DNA from 3 places in the Thioclava sp. NS-SX20 genome. Region 2 is predicted to be linked to each of the others. Evidence: riboswitches for the same ligand, from Rfam matches in the RefSeq annotation. Region 2 holds a riboswitch; each other region holds the start of a gene.

Evidence for each region. Region 2 has a riboswitch for thiamine pyrophosphate ahead of thiC (phosphomethylpyrimidine synthase ThiC). Riboswitches for the same ligand answer to the same signal wherever they lie in the genome.
Region 1: it holds a riboswitch for thiamine pyrophosphate, as region 2 does, so the genes downstream of both, thiD (bifunctional hydroxymethylpyrimidine kinase/phosphomethylpyrimidine kinase) here and thiC (phosphomethylpyrimidine synthase ThiC) in region 2, are expected to answer to the same signal.
Region 3: it holds a riboswitch for thiamine pyrophosphate, as region 2 does, so the genes downstream of both, thiB (thiamine ABC transporter substrate binding subunit) here and thiC (phosphomethylpyrimidine synthase ThiC) in region 2, are expected to answer to the same signal.

What each region holds. Positions count from the first base shown of each region.
Region 1 is NZ_CM170816.1:2,292,448-2,298,049, forward strand. It holds gene thiS (sulfur carrier protein ThiS) at 1-118, opposite strand, end outside; gene AC2ISB_RS11245 (FAD-dependent oxidoreductase) at 109-1,110, opposite strand; gene thiD (bifunctional hydroxymethylpyrimidine kinase/phosphomethylpyrimidine kinase) at 1,107-1,910, opposite strand; TPP riboswitch at 1,977-2,079, opposite strand; gene AC2ISB_RS11255 (ABC transporter permease) at 2,120-4,627, opposite strand; gene AC2ISB_RS11260 (ABC transporter ATP-binding protein) at 4,624-5,307, opposite strand; gene AC2ISB_RS11265 (arylesterase) at 5,306-5,602, shown strand, end outside.
Region 2 is NZ_JBXXRY010000002.1:9,971-15,572, reverse strand. It holds gene efeU (iron uptake transporter permease EfeU) at 1-471, opposite strand, end outside; gene AC2ISB_RS13780 (aminotransferase-like domain-containing protein) at 729-1,931, opposite strand; gene thiC (phosphomethylpyrimidine synthase ThiC) at 2,160-3,944, opposite strand; TPP riboswitch at 4,055-4,175, opposite strand; gene AC2ISB_RS13770 (phosphoribosylanthranilate isomerase) at 4,250-4,891, opposite strand; gene AC2ISB_RS13765 (lipopolysaccharide assembly protein LapA domain-containing protein) at 4,898-5,260, opposite strand; gene ihfB (integration host factor subunit beta) at 5,263-5,553, opposite strand.
Region 3 is NZ_CM170816.1:2,251,775-2,257,376, reverse strand. It holds gene AC2ISB_RS11060 (thiamine/thiamine pyrophosphate ABC transporter permease ThiP) at 1-1,102, opposite strand, end outside; gene thiB (thiamine ABC transporter substrate binding subunit) at 1,081-2,085, opposite strand; TPP riboswitch at 2,120-2,223, opposite strand; gene AC2ISB_RS11050 (dicarboxylate/amino acid:cation symporter) at 2,303-3,634, opposite strand; gene aroC (chorismate synthase) at 3,851-4,954, shown strand; gene AC2ISB_RS11040 (calcium-binding protein) at 5,026-5,602, shown strand, end outside.

The sequences.
Region 1 (5,602 bases), on a different replicon from region 2:
CGAAGACCTCGTTGACGGCGGTGGCCACGCGGGCCTCGCCATAGCCCAGAACAACCAGCGCCTCGGCCAGTGTCGTGGCCTCGGCCTCGGCGGGGATTCCGTTGACGATCAGGCGCATGGGGCCTCCTGTAGCAGGGGTTCAGACAGCAAAAGTTCCGAGTTTTGCCCGTCCAGCAGATAATCGGCGGCGGTCATCGCCAGCGCGGGTGACATCAGATAGCCATGACGGAACAGCCCGTTGACAAAAACGCGGTCCGCGCCGACCACCACGCGCGGAATGTTATCGGCAAATCCGGGGCGGGCATTGGCCCCAAGCTCCAGCACCTCGGCCTCGGCAAAGGCCGGATGCAGCGCGAAGGCGGCATTGAGCAACTCGACCGTCGAGCGCAGGGTCGATGGTCCGCGGCTGTCGCCTTCCAGCTGTGACGCCCCCAGCATGAAGATCCCGTTGCCCCGTGGCACGATATACAGCGGATAGCGCGGATGCAGCAGCCGCACGGGGCGCGACAGCCCGATCTGCGGGCAGCGCAGCACCACCATTTCCCCGCGCACCCCGCGCAGGGCGGGCAGGTGGTCGCGCGCCTCCAGCCCGCGACAATCGACAAGCCGTCCCTGATGCGGCGCGTCGGGCATGATCTCGACACCCTTGTCCGCAAGCCCCTCGCGCAGGATGGCCAGCGCCACGCGCGGTTCGATATGGGCCTCGGTCCCGAAGAACAGGCCCCGTTCGTGGCGGTCGGCCAGATCGGGTTCCAGCGCGGCAATGCCCGCCGCATCCAGCCAGCAATGGCCATCGGTGCGGCGCGCAAAACGGTCCAGCTCGCGCCGGTCGCGCGCCAGCGTCACCACCAGAGTGCCCCGATGGGTCACCGGCACCCCTGCCTTGGCCCACCAGTCGGCCGCGCGCAGGCCGTGGCGCACCACGATCTCGTCGCTGATCTCGCTTTCGCAATGGGGTGCCAGCATCCCCCCTGCCCACCAGCTACAGCCATGCGGTCCGGGGGCGCCATGCGGGTCGATGATCTGCACCCGTGCCCCGCGCGCGGTCAGTTCCTGCGCGGTGGTCAGCCCGGCCACGCCCGCGCCCAGAATGGTGAAATCGATGCTCATGCCAGAGCCTCCATCGGCCAGATTTCGTGGAAATGATGCACCGGCCCGTGGCCCTGCCCGATCTGCAACCCCTGAGCGGCACGGATCGCGCCCTGCAGCCAGCCATGCGCGCGCGCCACCGCCTGCGGCAGCGGCTGCCCCAGTGCCAGCCCCGCCGCCACGGCCGAGGCCAGCGAGCAGCCCGTGCCATGCGTATGACGCGTTGCACAGCGGGGCGCGGTGAAATAAGAGACCTGCTCGGCCAGAAGAAGATCGGTGCAGACAGGCCCCGTCGCATGCCCGCCCTTCAGAAGCACCGCCTTCGGGCCAAGCGCCCGCAGCGCGCGGGCCTGCGCCTCATCGGCCTCCTGCGCCTCGGGCAGGCCCAGAAGACAGGCGGCCTCGGGCAGGTTCGGGGTCAGCAGGCTTGCCAGCGGCAGCAGGTCGGATGTCAGCGCCGCCACGGCCTCTTTGGCCAGCAGCGCATCACCGGATTTGGCAATCATCACGGGGTCCAGCACCACAGGCCCTGCAAATCCCGCGATCTCTTCGGCCACCACCCGCACCAGCTCGGCCGAGCCCAGCATGCCAATCTTGATCGCATCGGCCCCGATATCGTCCAGGCAGGCGCGGATCTGGGCGCGCAGCATAGAGGGCGACATCAGCACCACATCCGTCACCCCGCGCGTGTTCTGCGCGGTCACGGCGGTGACGGCGCTCATGGCATAGACCCCCAGCGCCGAAGCCGCCTTGAGATCGGCCTGAAGCCCCGCGCCGCCGCCCGAATCCGATCCTGCGATACTGAGAAGTTTCGCGACCATATCCCTTCCTCCAATTTCCCGGCATCTCGGCACGGGCGGAAAAAGGGGATGCAGAAAGGCTGCACCCATCGCTTTGGTTCCGTTCCCTACGCCGATACAAGCCGGATCAGGTTCGATGGGTTGGCGTGACGCCTCTCAGCCCCTCATAGGGGCACCCCAACGGATTTGCGCCAAGCTAGACCTCGCGGCGCAGCGATACAAGAGGTCTTTCAATCGGCCTGCCGCAAGATCCGCGCAGGCCGCACCCGCAGGGGCCGGATCACAAACATCAGATCCGCCAGCAGCGCCGCCGCCATGCCGGTAAACAGGATGACAAGCGCCGGTGTCCACGCCATGTGATAGCCCAGCTCCATCACCTGCGTAAGCACCGCCCAGCCCGCCAGCGCCCCCGCCCCGACAGCCACCAGCCCCGCCACACCGCCAAGGATCAGTGCGCGCAGCAGGAACGCCAGCAGAATACGGCCACGGCTGGCGCCTAGCGTTTTCAACAGCGCCGCCTCCCATGCGCGGCGGGCCTCGCCTGCCGCAGAGGCCCCGATCAGCACGATCACCCCCGTCACCAGCGTCACGCTGGCCGCAAGCGAGGTGGCGCGGGCAATCGCCTGCAACGCCTCGGTCAGGCGGCCAATGGCTTCGCGCACGGGCACGGCGGTGACATTGGGGAAGGCCTGCGCCAGATGCCGCAGGATCTCGGGTTCGGCGGTTTCGGGGGCGTAGAGTGTGGCCAAATGGGTATGCGGCGCGCCCGCCAGAGCCGCAGGGTTGAAGGTGATCACAAAGCCGATCCCCGCCGTCGAGAAATCGACATCGCGCAGCGAGGTGATCGGCGCGGTGATGTCGCGGCCAAGGATATTGACGGTCAGCCTGTCGCCCAGCTTCAGCCCAAGCTCCTGCGCCTCCTTTGCGGCAAAGCTGATCTGCGGCGGGCCTTGATCATCGGGCGCCCAGAACTGGCCCGCCACGATTTTCTCGCGCGGGGTGGCGGCATAGGTCACGCCACGGTCACCGCGCAAGACCCAGTGGTCGGGGCGGCCTTCCCGCGCGGGTTTGCCGTTGATCCGGGTGATCACACCGCGCAGCATGGGCGTGGTCTCGACGCGCTCCACCTGCGGATCGGCCTGCATCTGCGCGGTGAACGGCGCAAGCTGGTCGGGTTGGATGTCCAGCAGGAAAAAGGCCGGTGCCTGTTTTGGCAGGTCGGTCGCAATCGCATTGCGCAGCCCCGCATCCACCTGCCCGATGGCCGACAGGACCGAAAGCCCCAGACCCAGCGACAGCACCACCGGCAGCGCCTCGGAGTTCGGGCCGGAAATCCCCGCCAGCGCCACCCGCAGCGCAGGCGCACCCCGCACGATCCGCTGCACGCGGGCCGCCAGACGTTTCGTCAGCCAGCCCGTCAGCGCCAGCAAAGCCAGCGCCCCTGCCACCCCGCCCAAGGCCCCGAGCGTCAGCCACGGCAGGCCCGACAGCGCCATCGACGCCCCCACCAGCACCGCCGCCAGAAGCACAATCAGCGCCAGCATCCCCAAGGGCGGCAGCCCCCGCGCCCGTGCGCGGTAAAGCCGCGCCACCCGCGTCTGTGACAGGCGCGCAAGCGGCCAGAGCGAGAAGATCGCCGTGACCAGCGCGCCATACATCGCGGCCTCGGCCATCGGGCCTGCGCTCAGTCGCAGATCCACGGGGATCGGCATGACCCGCCCGATCAACCCGCCAGAGCCCAGCACCAGAAGGCAGGCCAGCCCCAGCCCCGCCGCAATCCCTGCCACGCCGAGCACGATCAGTTGCCAGTAAAACACCCAGCGGATGGTGCGCCCCGAAGCCCCGATGGCCCGCAGGGTCGCCACGGTCGCGGCCTTTCGGTCCAGCCAGCTTGCCACCGAGGACGAAATTCCCACGCCGCCCACCGTCAGCCCCGCAAGCCCCACCAGCACGAGGAAACTCCCCAGCCGCGTCACAAAACGGTCCGCCGCCGGAGAGGCCCGCCTGCGGTCGCTCCAGCGCAGACCGGCCTCTTTGAAACGGGTCTGCGCCTCGGTTTTGAGGGTCTCGAGGTCGGTGCCCGCAGGCAGGGCCAGACGGTATTCGCTTTCATATAACGCGCCGGGGTCCAGCAGGCGCGAGCCCTCCAGCGCCTTGGTGGCCACGATCACCGGCGGGCCAAGCGTGATGCCCGCCCCTGTTTCGTCGGGCGCACGGGCAAGCCGCGCCAGCATGCGGAACGTAACACCGCCAATCTCGACGGGATCGCCCGCTTTCAGCCCCATGCGATCCGCCAGAACGGGGTCGACCAGCGCACCATAGACGCCATCGACAGGGGTCATCAGATCTGCCAGCGGCATCTGTGGGGCGGTCTCTACCGCACCATAAAGCGGATAGGCAGTATCGACGCCCTTCACCTGAACAAGCGCGGTCTGCAGGGTCTCGCCTTCGCCATGACGCAGCATGGAGCGGAAATCGATGACCTCGGAGACCCGCGCCGCCCGCGCGTCAATCCATGCGCGTTCGTCCGCCGTGGCGCGGCGATAGGTAAATTCCAGCTGGGCATCGCCGCCCAGAAGCACCGCGCCCTGTTCCTGTAAAGCCTGCTGGATGGCATGGCGCACCAGCCCCACCGAGGCAATCGCCGCCACCCCCAGCAACAGGCACAGGAAGAACACCCGAAAGCCGCGCAACCCGCTGCGCAATTCGCGCCGCGCGATAGACCATGACACGCTCATGCGAGGCTGTCCGAAAGAATGGCCCCATCGCGCAGCCCCACCACACGGTCGCAGCGGGCGGCAAGATCGGCGGCATGGGTCACCAGAACAAGCGTCGCGCCATAATGGTCGCGCAGCCCGAACAGTAGATCCATGATCTGCACGCCGGTCCTGGCATCAAGGTTGCCGGTGGGTTCGTCGGCCAACAGGATCTCGGGGCGCGGGGCCAGCGCACGGGCCAGCGCCACACGCTGCTGCTCACCGCCAGACAGCTCTGTCGGGTGATGGTGCATCCGGTGGGCAAGCCCCACCGCCTCCAGCTCGGCCTTGGCGCGGGCAAAAGCATCGCGCGCGCCCGCAATCTCCAGCGGCAGAGCCACGTTTTCCAGCGCGGTCATCGTGGGCAGCAGGTGGAAATTCTGGAACACCACCCCCATGTGATGGCGACGAAACCGCGCCAGCGCGTCTTCCTGCATCGCGCCCAGATCCTGCCCCAGCGCCTGCACCTGCCCCGATGTGGCGCGCTCGAGCCCGCCCATCACCATCAAAAGCGAGGATTTGCCAGACCCCGAAGGCCCCGTCAGACCAAGGCTCTGCCCGCGCTGGACGTCCAGCGTAATTCCGTTCAGGATCGGGACAAGGCCTGCATTTCCCTCCAGCTTCAGCTCCACTTCTTTCATGGAAAGCACTGTATCCGCCATGTCCATCCTGTCGAAATTCCTCTTCCTACCGCCCCATAAGACACGGGGTCTACAGAGCTTTGCACTTCACAAACGCGGCATCCGGGCGGGTTTTGCCCTGCTGCTGGCACTGGCCCCGCTACAGGGCCATGCCGCCGAAAAGACGCTGCTGGCCTTCGGGGACAGCCTGACCCAAGGCTACGGGCTGCCCGATGGCCAGGGCCTTGTGCCGCAGTTGCAGGCATGGCTGAACGCGCATGGTGCGGATGTCACGATCATCAATGGCGGGGTATCGGGCGATACCACGGCAGGCGGG
Region 2 (5,602 bases):
CAGACCCAGCCCGATCACCGCCCCGCAGGCGGCCCAGAATGTGGATTGTGCCGCAGAAAAGGTTGCCAGAAAGAAGACGGCAGTTTCGAACCCCTCTTTCAGCACGGCCAGAAAGGCCATCAGCGCAAGGGCGAAGGCCCGCCGCCCGCCAAGGGCTGCCGCAGCCTCGCTTTCCAGACTGCTGCGCATATCGCGGCCATGCTTGTCCATCCACAAGATCATGCCGGTCACGAAGACAATCGCCACTGCCCCGATGACGGTTTCCAGCGCCTCCTGTCGGGCCTGCGGCAGGCTCTGTTCCAGATGGTTCAGCCCGAGCCCTACCGCCAGTGACAGCACGAGTGCGGCAATAACGCCGGTCCACATCGCCCCCAAGCCCACCCCGTTGCGACGCAGGAAAGCCGCGATGATCCCCACGATCAGCGAGGCCTCAAGCCCTTCACGCAGCGCGATTACCAAGGTTGCCAACATCGACCAGACCTTTCGACTTGGCCGGAAGGACGGGTCTGGGCCGTCAGACACATCCCTCCTGCGAGATACCGGATTGGCCCTGAATTCCTGACCAATTTACTTACCAATGGCTTCTGCGCCCTTGGCAAAGACCTGTCAAAACACGCTCGCGTGAAGATGACCCAAGGAAATTTCCGCCGGCAAAGCCGCCTGCACCCCAAATAAAAAATCCCCCGCCATCGATGGATGGCAGGGGGTTTCGTTTGTCTGGTAATGGCTTAGCGTAGGATGCGGCCGATCCGTGCGATCCCTTCGTCGATCTGGGCGTCGGTCGCGCAGGAATAGCTGAGCCGCAGGGTGTTCTGGCCCGAGCCATCGGCAAAGAACGCCCCGCCCGGCACGAAGGCGACTTTTTCATCGCGCACCGCTTTCGCCAGCAGATCGGCCCCGTCGAGTTTGGGGTCGAAGGTCAGCCAGATGAACATGCCCCCTTCGGGACGGGTGAAGCTGACCGATGCCGGCATCTCGCGCTCGAGCGCGGCCAGCATCCGGTCGCGACGGCTGGCATAGACCGCCTTGATCTTGGCCACATGCTCGTGGAAGATCGCGCGTGCCACATGGTTCGTCACGATCTGGTTGAGGGTCGGCGAATGCAGGTCGGCGGCCTGTTTCATCAGCACCAGACGGTCGATCACCGGCTTTGCCGCCACAACCCAGCCCACGCGCAGACCGGGCGCCAGCGTCTTCGAGAAGGACCCGCAATAGATGGTGCGGGTGTTCTCGATACCGCCCTTGCGTTCGATGTCCAGCGCAAGAATCGGCGGGATCGCCTCGCCATCGAAACGCAGGTTCTGATAGGCGCCATCCTCGATGATCGCGCAATCCAGCGCCTCGGCCTGATCCAGCAGACGCTCGCGCCCGTCACGGGGCAGGGTCTCGCCCGTCGGGTTGGCAAAATCTGCCGAGAGATAGGCAAATTTTACCGCGCCGCCGGCGGCCTTGGCCTCCGTCTTCAGGGTCTCGGGGTCGATATTCGACATCGGATCCAGCGGAATATAACGCGGCTCATAGGCGTTGAACGCGCCCAAAGCGCCCAGATAGGTCGGGCGCATCACGGCGGCGGTATCGTTTTCGGTCAGGAACAGCTTGCCCAGATAATCCAGCGCCTGCTGCGAACCGGAGGTGATCATGATATTGTCAACGGCACAGGGCACGCCGATCTTTTCCATCTCGCCCACAAGCCATTCGCGCAGCGGGCGATAGCCTTCGGAGACCGAATATTGCAACGCCGCATGGCCGTTATTATCGGCCATCGTGGCGGCAAAAGCGTCGGAATAGGCCGCGCTGGGGAAGAGATCGGGGTCGGGAATACCGCCCGCGAAAGAGATGATATCGGGCTGGTCGAGAAGTTTCAGCAGCTCACGGATCTCCGAGGCTTTCATCCGGCCCGCGCGGCGTGCGAGCACTTTCGTCCAGTCCATTTTTCGTCTCCTGCGTCTCGTCTGGCGGATCACGCCCTTGCGTGGCCGCGTGAAATAGAATGCCCAAAGGGCCTGAACGCAGCGTTAGCGCCTAACGGAAGCCTTCGCAAGGCGGGCAGCCGTGATCTGGCGCACAGAAAACCTGCGCCTCAGTCATAAAAACGAGAGCAATATTTCGAATGCGGCACTGTGGGCGCACAAAAATTTCTGCGCCCACAGTTTTAGGCGTTAGCCTTCGGTCGGTTCGGGGATGTAAAGCGCCCCGCCCTCGCGGAATTTCTCGGCCATCTTGCCCATGCCCTCCTGCCGCTGGGCTTCGGCGCGGATGTCATGGCTGATCTTCATCGAACAGAACTTCGGCCCGCACATCGAACAGAAATGCGCCACCTTATGCGCCTGCGCGGGCATGGTCTCGTCATGCATCTCGCGCGCGGTATCGGGGTCGAGCCCGATGTTGAACTGATCTTCCCAGCGGAATTCAAACCGCGCACGGCTGATCGCGTCATCGCGCCGCTGCGCCCCCGGATGGCCCTTGGCAAGGTCGGCGGCATGGGCGGCCAGCTTATAGGTGATCACCCCCGTCTTCACATCGTCACGGTCGGGCAGGCCAAGGTGTTCCTTGGGCGTCACATAGCACAGCATCGCCGTGCCGAACCAACCGATCATCGCAGCACCAATGGCCGAGGTGATATGGTCATAGCCCGGCGCGATATCGGTGGTCAGCGGTCCAAGCGTATAGAAAGGCGCCTCGTGGCAGTGCTTGAGCTGCTCGTCCATATTGGCCTTGATCTTATGCATGGCCACATGGCCCGGCCCTTCGATCATCACCTGACAATCCTTGGCCCATGCAATCTTGGTCAGCTCGCCCAAGGTGCGCAGCTCGGCAAATTGCGCCTCGTCATTGGCATCGGCAATCGAGCCCGGACGCAGGCCGTCCCCCAGCGAGAAGCTGACATCATAGCGGCGGCAGATGTCGCAGATTTCCTCGAAATGCTCGTAAAGGAAGCTTTCGCGGTGATGATGCAGGCACCATTTCGCCATGATCGAGCCGCCGCGCGAGACAATCCCCGTGACGCGTTTGGCGGTCATCGGGATCATATGCAGACGCACGCCCGCATGGATGGTGAAGTAATCGACCCCCTGCTCTGCCTGTTCGATCAGCGTATCGCGGAAGATCTCCCATGTCAGATCCTCGGCCACGCCGCCCACCTTTTCCAGCGCCTGATACAGCGGCACCGTGCCGATCGGCACCGGCGCGTTGCGGATGATCCAGTCGCGGATATTGTGGATGTTGCGCCCCGTCGAGAGGTCCATCACCGTGTCCCCGCCCCAGCGGATCGCCCAGACCATTTTCTCGACTTCCTCTTCCATGGAGGAGGTCACCGCCGAATTGCCGATATTGGCGTTGATCTTCACCTTGAAGTTGCGCCCGATGATCATCGGCTCAAGCTCGCGGTGGTTGATATTGGCGGGGATGATCGCGCGGCCTTCCGCGATTTCCTGGCGCACGAATTCCGGCGTCACCAGATCGGGGAGGTTTGCACCCATCGGGTCACCATCGCGGGTATAGGCGGCCATACGGCCCTCATTCTCGCGGATGGCCACGAATTCCATCTCGGGGGTGATCACCCCTGCCCGGGCATAGGCGAGCTGCGTCACGGCGCGGTCCCCAATCGCGCGCAGCGGCGGACGCTGCACGGGGAACGGCGCCACGAGGCGGTCGCCCTTGGCAAAGCCGTTATCGGCATCGGTGATGGCGCGGCCCTCATATTCCTCGATCTCGCCGCGCGCCTGCAGCCAGCCGCCACGGGTCTCGGGCAGGCCCTTGGTAATGTCGATCTCGGCCAGCGGGTCGGTATAGGGGCCCGAGCTGTCATAGACGCACAGCGCCTCCTCGTTCGAGATCTCGATCTCGCGCATGGGCACGCGCAGCGCGTGGATCTGGCCTTCCTTATGCACCTTGCGCGAGCCGATCAGCGCGCCGGTGGTAATCGTCGGGACGATATCTTTCATGTCGGTCTCCTCTTTCGAAAAGACCCAACCAAAAACTGCGAGGGAATAGGCCACTGCGGGCCGCAAGGGCCAAAGCGGCCCGAAAGGACCGCCCATAGGATATGGAATGCGGAATTGCCCTTCGGTCTTCCTACGCCAGCATCAACTGGGTCAGGTTCAAAGGGTCGCGTCACCGGAATTGCTTCCAATCAGCCTCTCAGTCCCTTAGGCGGGACTCCCCTGACAGGGCCGGAGATTTGCCGAAATAAGATGCGCCGTCAATGGCTATTCACAGATTGGCGCTGTGCAAGGCTGGCCAAAACCGCTCAGGCAGCGCCCGCCGCCGCAACGAAGTCTTTGATAAGAGACGCCTCTTTCACTCCGGGCGCGGACTCGACACCCGAAGACACATCCAGCTGATTGGCCCCTGTGCGCGCAATCGCCAAGGCGACATTCTCGGGGGTCAGCCCGCCCGCCAGCATCCACGGCTTGGACCATTTGCGTCCCGCAATCAGCGTCCAGTCGAACGACAGCCCGTTACCGCCGGGCAAAGCGGCCCCTTTCGGGGCTTTGGCATCCACAAGGATCTGGTCGGCCACGGCCTCATAGGCGGGGATCGCCTCAAGGTCCGAAGGCTCGGCCACGCCCAGAGCCTTCATCACCGGCAGACCATAGCGGGCACGTATCTCGGCCACACGCTCGGGCGTTTCCTTGCCGTGAAGCTGGAGCATATCAAGGGGAACTTGCGCCGTGATGGCATCAAGCTCGGCATCTGTTGCATTGACCACCAGCGCGACCTTGGCCACGCCCAGCGGCACCATCAACGCCAGCTCGCGCGCCTGAGCAATCGTCACATTGCGCGGCGACTTCGGGAAGAAGACAAAACCAGCATAGGCCGCACCACTCCGGGATACGGCCTCGACATGGGCGGGCTTGCTAAGACCGCAGATTTTGACGCGGGGGGCCATAGAGGATCAGCGGGCCGAGGGCGCGCGCTCCAGAACCGCCAGAACATCATCCTGCGGGCCTTCATGGCGCTGCTTGAGATGCCCCAGCTCACGCTCCAGCGCCTTGGCCTTACGGGCCTCTTGTGCGCCGCGCGAGCGGATGCGGTATTCCCGCGCCCATTCCCACACGAAGCCGATCAAGAGCCCCAGCAGAACGCCCGTCATGATCGCCACAAACAACGGCACCTGTAACGACCAGCCAAATCCCAGCACCCCTGCCGTTTCTTCCGGCAGCAGACGCAGCGTGACGATCTGCGTGTTCGACAGAGCGATGACGATAAGAACGACCGCAAGGATCGCAAGGATGGCGTAACGCAGGGCGCGGATCATGTTTATTCTTCCTCCACCCCGTTCAGACGGTCGCGCAACAGCTTGCCGGTCTTGAAGAACGGGACATGTTTCTCGTTGACATCAACGGAATCGCCAGTGCGCGGGTTCCGTCCCGTGCGTGCATCCCGTTTCTTGACGGAAAAGGCACCGAAACCGCGCAGCTCGACCCGGTCTCCACGGGCCATCGCTTCGATGATCTCCTCGAAAATCGTATTCACGATCTTCTCGACATCGCGTTGGAAGAGATGCGGATTATCTTCGGCAATTTTTGCGATCAGCTCGGACCGGATCATGTAAGAATTCCCCCTGCGAGAATTGGCGGTGCTGTTCTGACTATAGGCA
Region 3 (5,602 bases), on a different replicon from region 2:
GGAAAAGTCCTGTGCCCAGCACCAGCCCCGAGGCGGCCAGTGGCAGCATGGCGGAGCCTTCCGCCCAGCGATGGCGCGGGGCCGCCAGTGCCAGAGGGAGGGCCAATGCCAGCGCCAGCACGGTGGAGCCGAGTGCGATGGTCAGCGAGGTGGCCGCGGCTTTCCAGACCATAAGGGGCAGGGCCGGAAAGGCGGGCAGGCCACGCCAGAGGATCAAACCGATGGGCAGCAGAAGAAACAGTGCGGCAAGGACGATGATGGCTGCATCGCCCGACCGTTGCCAGAGGCTTGACGGGCCATAGAGGGGTGGGCGGTCCAGCCCTGCGCCGAAGCCCGTGGGGGCCGAGATCTTGGCCCCGATCCCCACGGCCAGCACGCAGAGCGCGACCTGCACCAGCGCGAGGCTTGCGGCGCGGCCTGTATCGTAATCGAAGCGGAACGCTTGGTAGATGGCCAGCTCGACCGTGGTGGCAGAGGGGCCTCCGCCCAAGGTCAGCGCAACGGCGAAGCTGCCCAGACAGACGAGGAAGATGGCGATGAAGGCGCCGGGCAGGGTGGCGCGCAGCATCGGGGTTTCGATGTGGCGGCGTCGGGCGGGGCCGTCGAAATCCAGCATCATGGCAAGGCGCAGGCGTTCGGCGGGGATGGCCTGCCAGCCTTGCAGCACCATGCGGGTGGCCAGTGGCAGGTTGAAGAACACATGGGCCAGAATGACCCCATGCGCGCCATAGATGGTTATTGTCGGCAGACCGAGCGCGCCGAGCGCCTGATTGAGCAGCCCGCTACGGCCGAAGACCGCCAGCAGTCCCAGAATGGCGGCGATGACCGGCAGGATGAAGGGCGCACCAAGTGCGGTGATCAGCACGCTGCGCCCGATAAACCGCCGCCGCGCAAGCGCCCGCGCCAGAGGCACCGCCAGCACACAGGAGATCAGCGCCGACGCCGCCGCCTGCCAGAGTGTGAACCACAGCGCCTGCAGGTCCGACCCGCGCAACCCCGTAAGACCGCCCCCGTGCAGGGCGGTCATCAGGATCGGCCCCAGCACCAGAAGCGCGGGGACCAGAGCGACGCAAGCCGCAATCAGCGGAACGCGGCGAGCCATTCGTCCAGTGCGGGCTGGCGCAGGGCCTCGGCCTCGTCTTCGCTATAGAAGATGGTCTTGTTCGGGCGCGGCAGGCTGGCGAATTCGGGCGGCAGGAAGCCTTCTTTGATGATGGCCGGATAGGACCAGTTGGCGGTGGCGATCATCCCCTGGAAATCATCCGACAGCACGTAATCCATGAAATCCTGTGCCAGTTCGGGATGTTTGGAGGTTTTCAGCTGTCCCACCAGCTCGGCCATGAAATAATGGCCTTCCGGGAAGATCGCGGCGGCTTTGGTGTCATCATGCTCGGCGATGATGTGATAGGCCGGCGATGTGGTATAGGACAGCACCATATCCACCTCTCCATCCGTGAAGAGGCCGTAGCTTTCCGACCAGCCGGGGGTCACGGTCAGCACTTTGGGTTTGAGCTTGGCCCATGCTTCGGGCGCGCGATCGCCATAGACGGCCTTGACCCAAAGCAGCAGCGCCAGCCCCGAAACGGACGAGCGCGGGTCCTGGATGGCGATCTTCAGATCATCGGGGGCATCCAGCAGTTCCTCGAAGCTTTTCGGCGGGTTTTTCAGCTTGGTCTTGTCATAGACAAAGGCGGTTTCGCCCCAGTTGAACGGGATGAAGGTGTCATCGGTCCATTTGATCGGCAGGGTCAGGCGCGAATTGTCTTCATGCGAGGGCGCGAAGAGGCCGGTCTTGCGGGCACGGGCGGTCTGGTCGGTATTGAGGCCGATCACGATATCCGCTTTGGTCTTGTCGCCTTCGAGCATGAGGCGCGAAAGCACGTCACCGGCCACGAATTGCAGGTCGCAGCCGCATCTGGCCTCGAACCCTTTTTCGATCTGCGGGCCGGGACCCCATTCCGAGGTGAAATAATCGGGCGCATAGACCGTGAGAACGGGCAGGTCTTCGGCCTGAGCGCCGCCGGTCGTGGCTGCCAGAAGGGCTGTGCCCGCCACAAGGCGAAGGGCCGTAAGGGGTCGTTTCATCTATGCTCCTCCAATACGCAGGGGAAGGAGGGCGCGACAGTCCCGTGACCTTCCCTCCGCCGGTGCTAGCCGGTTCAGGTTCGACGGGTTCGCCTTTGGCATCTCAGCCGGACCAAACCGGCACCCCGAGGTGATAGGGCTGTTCTAGTGCAGGGGCCGCATTCGGGCAAGCGCCCCCTGCCGTGTCGTACTGGCCGTTCAAACCGGAGCGCGCCGCTTAATGCGGGCGGGCCAGATGGGCCAGTTTCTCTTCGGCGGCGGGGTCGATGCCCAGATCGTCATCCGCGGTGCCTGCAAGAGGGTTCTCGTAGGTGGCGATGTCAAGCTGGCCTTCGGTTTTGGCCACAATGGCGGTCACCACGGCATCCCCTGTGATATTGACGGCGGTGCGGATCATATCCATCAGCCGGTCAACGCCCAAGATCAGCGCGATGCCCTCGATCGGCAGGCCGACCTGTCCCAGCACCATCGTCAGCATGACAAGCCCCACGCCGGGCACGCCTGCGGTGCCGATCGAGGCCAGAACCGCCATAGCGATCACGGTCAGGTAGCCGGTCAGCCCCAGATCGATGCCGTAGACATTGGCCAGAAAGACCGTAGCCACACCCTGCATGATCGCGGTGCCGTCCATGTTGATCGTGGCCCCGAAAGGAATGCAGAACGACGCCACCGAATTGCGCGCGCCCATACGCTCGGTCACGCAGCGCAGGGTCACCGGAATGGTGGCATTCGAGGAGGCGGTCGAGAAGGCGAAGATCTGTGCCGGACGGATCTTGCGAATGAAGGTGATCGGGCTCAGCCCCGAGAACAGCTTCAAGATCACCATCAGCGTGACAAACAGGTGCAGCAGAAGCGCGCCGGTCAGGGTCAGCACATAGGCCAGCACCGGCAGGAACAGGTCGATCCCCTGTTCTGCGAAGGTCTTGGTGATCAGGCAGAACACGCCCAAAGGCGCGAAGGCCATGACGATGGAGACGATCTTCATCATCACCTCGTTCATATATTCACAGCCCTCGACGAATTTATCCGATTTCTCGCCCAGCATCAGCACTGCCACGCCCAGCACGATGGTATAGAAGATGATCTGCAACATCTCGCCGCTGGCAAAGGCCTGAACCGGATTGGTCGGCACGATCGAGGCGAAGACATCCCAGACCGAAGGGGCCGTTTTGGCACTAATGCCCGAGGTGTCGATGCCCTCCATTGTGAAGCCTTGGCCCGGCCCGACAATCTTGGCGATGAGAATGGCGATGGCGATGGCGATGGCGGTGGTCACGATATAAAGCCCGAAGCTTTTGCCGCCAACACGCCCCAGCACGCGGATATCGCCGATCCCTGTCACGCCGCAGATCAGCGAGAAGAAGACCAGCGGCACCACCAGCATTTTCAGCGCGTTGACAAACATCTTCCCGATCATCGCGAGAAGGCCGCCGGTGATATAGGTCGAAATGAAACCGGATTGGATCTGGTTGAAAATGACCCCCAGAACGATGCCCGCGCCCATCGCAACCATGATCTGCGTCGTCAGTGATACGCGTTTATGAACCATGCAACACTCTCCCCCTTTGTGATGCTTTCAGTCTGCCTATAGGTGATCGGCCCGGGCGAGGCCATTAAAACCCAAGCATGCCCATCATGATATCTTCAGCCCTGATTGCCTAGAGGGGATGCAGTTGCTACATCGGTGTCGGGCTTTTATGCAGGCTGGAATCGACCGCCGCAGGAGCTTTTGCCGGATCTGGCGCGCATAACAGGGAGATGCCTCATGTCGTATAATACCTTCGGACATCTGTTCCGCGTGACCACTTGGGGCGAAAGCCACGGGCCTGCGCTTGGCGCGACGGTGGATGGCTGCCCTCCGGGGATCGAGATCTCGGAAGAGTTCATCCAGGTCTTCCTTGACCGCCGCCGTCCGGGCCAGTCGAAAGAAACCACCCAGCGCAAGGAACCCGATGCGGTGCGTATCCTGTCGGGCGTGTTCGAGGGAAAAACCACCGGCACCCCGATCCAGCTGATGATCGAGAATACCGACCAGCGGTCGAAGGATTACGGCGAGATCGCCCGCCAGTTCCGCCCCGGTCATGCCGATCTGGCCTATTTCCAGAAATACGGCATCCGCGATTACCGTGGCGGCGGACGGTCCTCGGCGCGGGAAACGGCGGCGCGGGTGGCGGCAGGGGGTGTCGCGCAGGCCGTGCTGCGCCAGCTGGTGCCCGATCTGAAAATCACCGGCTATATGGTCCAGATGGGCGTGAAACATATCAACCGCGCGCGGTTCGACGAAGCCCAGATCCTGCAGAACCCCTTCTTCATCCCCGATGCGGATGTGGTCGATGAATGGGCCGATTACCTGCAGGCGATCCGCAAGCAGCATTCCTCGGTCGGCGCCAAGATCGAGGTGGTGGCCACCGGCGTTCCCGCAGGGCTTGGCGCGCCGATCTATGCCAAGATGGATACCGATCTGGCGGCGGCGATGATGTCGATCAATGCCGTGAAAGGCGTCGAGATCGGTGAGGGCATGGATGCCGCCAATCTGACCGGCATCGAGAATGCCGACGAGATCGTCATGGGCGAGAACGGGCCGGAATATCTGACAAACCATGCCGGCGGCATCTTGGGCGGGATCACCACGGGCCAGCCGGTTGTGGTGCGCTTCTCGGTCAAGCCGACCTCGTCGATTCTCACCCCGCGCCGTTCGATCAACCTTGATGGCGAGGCGGTCGAGGTGGTGACCAAGGGCCGCCATGATCCTTGCGTGGGTATTCGGGCCGTGCCTGTTGCCGAAGCGATGACAGCTTGTGTCATTCTGGACCATCTGTTGATGGACCGTGGACAAACGGGCGGTATTCGGGGTGAAGTCGGTAAATAAAACTTTACCGCATCCATAAATATTATAATCCTCGCATTATTACGGGCCTTTGCCTGATTGTGGGGATTATTATGTCTTATATTCTGGGGAGCTCTGCGGCTGACGAGATCACCGCCGGTTTTGTTGATGCGAATGGGGTGACGCTCGATTACACGGGCAGCGCCACTTGGGAAACCTTTCTCAATATCTGGGCAGGTCGCGGCAATGACCGCGTGACCGGTGTGGAGGGGCGCACCATCGTTCATGGTCAGGCCGGAGACGATTATCTCTCGGGCAGCAATCTGGTTGCGACGCCCAGCCTCGACCATTTCTACCCCCAGCTTTTTGGCGATGAGGGCAATGACACGATCGAAGGGTCGGGGAATGTGCTGTTCAACGGCAATGCGGGCAACGATACGATTACCTGGTCCGGTCAGGGCTATGCGTCCTTGTCGGGCGAGTATGGCGATGATGTGATCACCGCCAATATGACGTCAGTGGGGGCCGAGTCTGCGCGGATCTTTACCGGACAGGGTGCGGATACCGTCAATATCACGCTGGGCGATAATGATACGGCCTCGGTGTTTCTGGCTGAAACCGAGGCCGCAGCGGATGTTGTCAATGTTACCTCCGATATCGATGCCGAGACGGGTGGCCTTGTCGATTTGG